DNA from 2 places in the Staphylococcus condimenti genome. Region 1 is predicted to be linked to the other one. Evidence: predicted binding sites of a transcription regulator. Region 1 holds the regulator's gene; the other holds the start of a gene.
What was found. The regulator LexA, encoded in region 1, represses DNA repair genes until DNA is damaged. The targets are predictions, from matches to a motif close to CGAACATATGTTCG.

Region 2: a site for LexA is predicted at 1,720-1,733, ahead of A4G25_RS12585 (YolD-like family protein). Genes of this name have one in related genera too.

Annotation. Positions count from the first base shown of each region.
Region 1 covers NZ_CP015114.1:505,398-508,615, forward strand. The annotation lists gene tkt (transketolase) at 1-564, opposite strand, end outside; gene A4G25_RS02555 (DUF896 domain-containing protein) at 766-1,008, opposite strand; gene sosA (DNA damage-induced cell division inhibitor SosA) at 1,137-1,370, opposite strand; gene lexA (transcriptional repressor LexA) at 1,514-2,137, shown strand; gene A4G25_RS02570 (CAP domain-containing protein) at 2,235-3,218, opposite strand, start outside.
Region 2 covers NZ_CP015114.1:2,615,894-2,619,111, reverse strand. The annotation lists gene A4G25_RS12595 (SLC13 family permease) at 1-318, opposite strand, end outside; gene pglS (6-phosphogluconolactonase) at 557-1,591, opposite strand; gene A4G25_RS12585 (YolD-like family protein) at 1,776-2,180, shown strand; gene A4G25_RS12580 (hypothetical protein) at 2,228-2,401, opposite strand; gene A4G25_RS12575 (C45 family autoproteolytic acyltransferase/hydrolase) at 2,840-3,218, shown strand, end outside.

The DNA of each region.
Region 1 (3,218 bases):
GATATCGTTTGAATCATAAAGTGCAATTAATTTATCTAATTGCAAGTGGCCTGCTAATGAAGCTGCTTCATGAGAGATACCTTCCATTAAGTCACCATCAGAAGCCAATACATAAGTGTAATGATCTACTACGTTTGCATCAGGTTTATTGAATTTACCTGCTAAATGATTTTCAGCCATTGCCATTCCCACAGACATAGCAAAACCTTGGCCAAGTGGACCTGTTGTAACTTCTACACCTTGTGTGTGTCTAAATTCAGGATGTCCAGGTGTTTTAGAGTCCCATTGTCTAAATTGTTTCAACTCTTCTAATTCTAAGCTGCCTGATACGTGAAGTAAGCTGTAAAGCAATGCAGAACCATGTCCTGCAGACAAGATGAATCTATCTCTATTAAAGTATTCATTTGAATTAGGATTAAAGTTCAAATGACGTGTCCAAAGCGTATATGCCATTGGCGCAGCACCCATCGGTAAACCTGGATGACCAGAATTTGCTTTCTCAACTGCATCAATACTTAATGCTCTTATCGTATTAACTGCAAGTTCATCTTTTTTGTCAAACATCAATAAAACTTCCTTTCTATACAGCATCATTTTATGCCATTATACATTATCTATAGTTGGTTTTACATTTATTGTTCTTATGAAACCGTTACCAATCTAAATAAATTAATTACTCTTTTACTTTTTTATAAAAAAATACCGTCTCAACACTACGCTGAGGCGGTATGGTTCTATATTCGAAATCAAATTCAACTCTTGATTTTAGCTTCTTTTATTTTGATCACGTTGTATCTTTTTCAATTTATCCGGAGTTACGTCGTTACCTTCAGGGTCTAATACTTTCGTATTTTCGATTTGTTGCTTAAATCCTTCGCGGAAAGTATCAAGATATTTTTGATGTAATTCCGCTCTTTCTTTAGCTTCTTCTTTCGTTAAACCTTCTTCTTTTTTCTTCTTAGAAAGTTCATTAATTCTATTAATTGTTCTTTTATGTTCTTCAGACATGTGTATACCCTCCATCACGTTAATAATCATTTATAATATCAAATTATTCTTTAAAACAAAAATGATACTCTGTTTATTTTTGTTTTCCCTATTTCAACAGGTAATACACTTCATTAGAACTAAAGATTTTAATGCAGAACAGCTATTAAAGGTTTACTTTCTTGTTCGCCATCTGCTTTAATATATCCTTCACGTTCGGCTTTTTGTTCTGCTTTAGTCGATATTGTATGATCTGTCATTTCGTACACTTGTTCTTTGCCATCTGTTTGGTTTGCACTTATAATAAAAGCTGAGAATAGTACAAAAGAAGTTAACAACACTGCAGAATAAGCTAAAAAAGCTGATTGGTATTTCTTAATCATTTTCCAACACTCCCAGAACATTTGTTTGTATTAACACAATATCAGAACGACTGTTCGCTGTCAATACTTTTGCGAACAAATGTTTGTAAATGTGCTGTTCGCATGCTATAATAAGAACAAACTAGAAGAGGATGTGCTTTAATATGACAGAATTAACGAAACGTCAAAGCGAAATTTATGAATATATAAAAACAGTTGTCCATACAAAAGGTTATCCGCCAAGTGTAAGAGAAATTGGAGAAGCTGTCGGATTAGCGTCTAGTTCAACTGTACATGGACATTTATCCAGACTTGAAAGTAAAGGTTACATCAGACGTGATCCTACAAAACCAAGAGCAATTGAAATTGTAAGTGACCAACTTGAAGAAAATGCTGAAATGGAAGGTACTATCCATGTTCCTGTAATCGGTAAAGTTACTGCCGGTGTTCCTATTACTGCTGTTGAAAATATTGAAGAATATTTCCCGCTTCCCGAACACTTAACTTCTACTCATAATAGCGACATTTTCATCTTAAACGTAGTTGGAGACAGTATGATTGAAGCTGGTATTCTCGATGGCGACAAAGTCATTGTCCGCAGCCAAACAATTGCTGAAAACGGCGATATTATCGTAGCAATGACTGAAGATGATGAAGCTACTGTAAAACGTTTCTACAAAGAGAAACATCGTTATCGTTTGCAGCCAGAAAACAGCACGATGGATCCTATTTATTTAGAACACGTTACCGTTTTAGGTAAAGTTGTAGGTTTATTCAGAGAACTATAATATACCTTTTCTGTTTGCATATTATCTCTTCTTAATATCCAGAACGTAAAAATCACCTCAGGACTGAAATTTTTCAGACCCGAGGTGATTTATTTTTTTAACCTGTATAGTTTTCTGTCCAGAACGGTTGTCTCTCTTCGTTGAAACTTACACCCACGCCTAAATTCTTAAAGTTAGATTGCAAGATATTTTTTCGATGGCCCGCTGAATTCATCAAACCTTCATGTGCGAAAATACTGCTTTGTTGGCCATAAGCTAAATTTTCACCTGCTGATTGATATTCGATGCCATCTTTTTGCATTCTATCAAAAGGTGATTCACCTTTAAGGTTATTATGATCAAAGAAGTGATTATCTGCCATATCCTTACTATGTTTACGTGCAGTATCCGATAATGGTTGATTGTATTTTAATACTGATTTATCTTTTTGAACACGTTCTGAATTGACTAAATCAAAATCTTGTAATTCAAAACCTTTTTCAAGTGAAGATGAAGGTGCTCCATATTGCTGTGCTAGACGGTTCTCCATTGTTTTACTCACTTGCAAGAGTCCCTTCACTTGATTATTTTCATGTTGATCATAAAATACAGTCGTATATATATTGTCTTTATTAAACACATCATACTCATCATTATCTAACTCAAATCGATAATTCCCTTTAGTAATTGAATCTAGCGGTTTGCCCATGCGTGTTCGGACAGTATCTTGTGGTGTTCCGTATTTAATCTTAGATTTAGACGAAATAACATTTTGGTTCGTATACATCGCATTTACTTTGTTATCAATATAACTGATCATGATAAATGAATGATATTGATTATGATAGGTATACCATTTCAAACCATATTCATTGGCAGTTACCCTTTGAGGTTGTCCTAACTGTTTTTCCACTTGCGTTTTATCCATATTCATCTGAATATTTCTAATCGCAAAATCTTGTTTGTCAGGAACTTTCAACGCTTCATCATTGACGCTTTCTTTTGCTGCTAAAGCTTGGATTTTGCCTCTTGCTTGTTCTTGTATATGTTCCATCCACGGTGTTTCTTTTACCGGCATGCATAATGCGATAAGTAAAAACAC
Region 2 (3,218 bases), 550 kb from region 1:
ACCGTATTCCGAAGTAACTTGTGCTGGATCCATAACATGTCCAATCGGCATCAAAACTAACGGCATTAAGCTGGTTGCTGGGATAGGTATGGCTTCTGTAATCCACCAAACTGCAATCCAAGCTGTACTTGCCATTACAAATACCCCTTTGTAACCCAAGCCTTCAGGATGCACAAATAATAAAATCAACGCAAATAAAACAGGACCGAGGATAAGCCCTATCAACTGTCCTAAATTATAAGGCTTATTTTTCTTTTTATTAGAAAAGAATGTCAGACTGCCTGTCATGAAAAAATTACTGTTATGTTGTTTCAGCATAACAATCCCCCCTTTAATTCAATAGCTGTCTACGTTTTTAGATAAGATAAAATAAATATATCTATTGCATAAACATGTTATTGTTTTATTAAGTTTATCATAATTTTCTGGATATTTAACTACTTTTTTGTAAACGTATACATAACTTTTGGTTATCATTTTAATAACCATTAGTTATTGATTTGCATAAAAAAATATCGATGCCGATTTAAGCACCGATATTTTATCTAATTTATAATTAATCAAAGATTACACAAACACCTTCTGCGGCATGATGTTGACCATCTGTTAAACTTAACTTGCCACTTTCATGATGACGTTCAAAGACTGTCACTTTGTAATCTCCTTCTTGGTGTGCACAAACTAAATAATTATCATCTTCTGTAATGTTAAAGTCACGTGGAAATTCATCGCCGCTTGGAACAATTTCTACAAACTCTAATTCATCACCTTTATCATTTACAGCAAACACAGCAATGCTATCATGCCCTCTGTTGCTGATATATAGGAAACGTTGGTCGTGTGATAAATGTACACCTGCTAGTTTACTTTCACCTTCGAAGTCCTTAGGTACTGTTGAATAACTAGCAATCTCTTCAAAATGACCATTTACATATTTTGTTACGCTGACTTTATTGGCTAATTCATGCACTACGTAGGCATATTTCCCATTATTATTAAATTCAATATGGCGAGGGCCAAAGCCTGCTTTAAACTCAGAAACTGCTGCTACATCGTATCCATTTTCATTAAATGAATAACTAACAATCCGATCTGTTCCCAAGTCGCAAGCAGCTACAAATTTTTTATCAGGTGTTTGATGCGCATAATGTACATGAGGATGATCCTGTCTTTCGTTTGGTCCGGTTTTATAGTTATGCTTCAATTCCTCAATCAATCTCACTACTTCTCCAGTTGATGAATCTAATTCATATAAGCGGATGATTCCTGCACCATATACCGCTTCAAACAAATAAGCTCCATCGTCCGATACTGAAATATAGCACCCTGTGCCTTCAACAGAATCTAAACATTTATTCAACAAAACTAATTGTCCATCATTTTCTACACGGAAGCTAGCTATGCCACAACGTTCTCCCTCTTTTGTTATCGCATATAAAAATTGATTTTTTCTTGCTAGATAAGTTGATGCTTCAATTTCAAATCCTGTTTCTACTTTTTCAATTGCAGCTTTCGCTTCGTCCAATACGAAACGATAAATACCCTTTCCTTCTTTTTTTGTATAAGATCCAATATAACCTGCTTTTGTCATAATTTAAGCCCTCCTCTTTTACTAATTATTTATTAACCATTGTAAGATATTCTTGTACAAAAAGATAATAGTTAGATATTGGCTGTTCAACTTTATATTCAAAATACGCACAGACGCACTTGCAAATACGAACAAGTGTTCGTATAATAAAATTATCAACTTGAACAATGAGCAGGTGATAACTTTGAAATACTCACATTCAGAAACAGATTATCGAAAAATTCCACGCAGCCAATTAGAAACGAATATTCCGCAAGGAAGAGGAATGGTAAAATGGGCACCGTTTGCCACCTTACCAGAACAGTTTGAACGTTTACATCAATATGTAACAGATCAAACAAAAGTAGAACGTCCTGTATTATCTGAAGACCAAATTCATGACCTTAATCAAAAAATTGATATTGCTTTCAACAAAGGATGCCCTATCCAGGTACGCTATTTTAAAGAAGGAAGAATTCTCATAATGAATATGCTGCCTAAAAAAATTGATTATTTAGAGCAATTTTTAATTGGAAACGAGTTAAAAACAAAGCGAAATGTAAAACTTTCTTTATTAGACATTACTCAAATCTCTTTAATTCGTCTTTAATACAGAAAAAGCACTTGCTGAATCAACCAGCAAGTGCTACCTCTCAATTATTCATTTCCAGATTCAATATCTGAAACGATTTCTTTTGTTCTTCTTTCAATGTCTTCAAAATCTTTCTTAAAGACATAAGCAAATACTGCTACACCTACGCCAACAACTAATGACACGATAAGTGCTAAGCCGAAGAAAAACTTGAAAAAGCCTTTAATAAAGTCTAACATTTTACTTTCACCTCTATAAAAATAATAGCCTGCATATTGTAATAATAGCACACTTAAATTCATCATTAAAACATATACCCCAATATGTTTTAATTCAAGCACTTCGGTTACTAAAAATTTAAGTAAAATATATAATTTGATTATGTAAAAAACGAAATAATTACTTACCTAACGGAAAGTCAATTATTTCGTTGATTGTAAGATTACTGACTAAACGCCTCTCCACCATCTATATACAGCAGAGTATGCTTTGTTATAATAATCTTGAAACATAACTATCACCCCTGAACGTTTACTCCGCGTTTCAAGTGACATTGACATTGTTTACACTGTTTCTTTACTAATTATATTGTAATACACAATTATTTCCGAAGTCTATTAATAAAAAATTACATTACTATGACAATTGTAAAAACGAAAAATTAAGGAGATATTTCAATGCAGAAAGTTCAATCGGATATCATGACATTTCGAGGATCGCATTTTGATTTAGGTGTGGAAACTGGAAAATGGATGAAACAAACACGTTTACTTCAAAATAGAGAAAAAGAATGGAAAAAGCGGCTGCCTCGCTTTGATATTGACGTTAATGAAACGTATTCAATATTTCAAACCTATGCGCCGCAAATTTGGGAAGAATTAATAGGTATGCGTGAAGTACTTGAATTGCCAATTCGCCAAATTGTATTCAACTTTGCCCATTATCGCTTTACGCCTATTAAAAAAGACAGCGGATGTACTGTTTTTTTAGGAAATGATTATCTTGTAAGAAACTATGATTATCACCCAGCGACTTATGATGGACGTTATCTGCTTT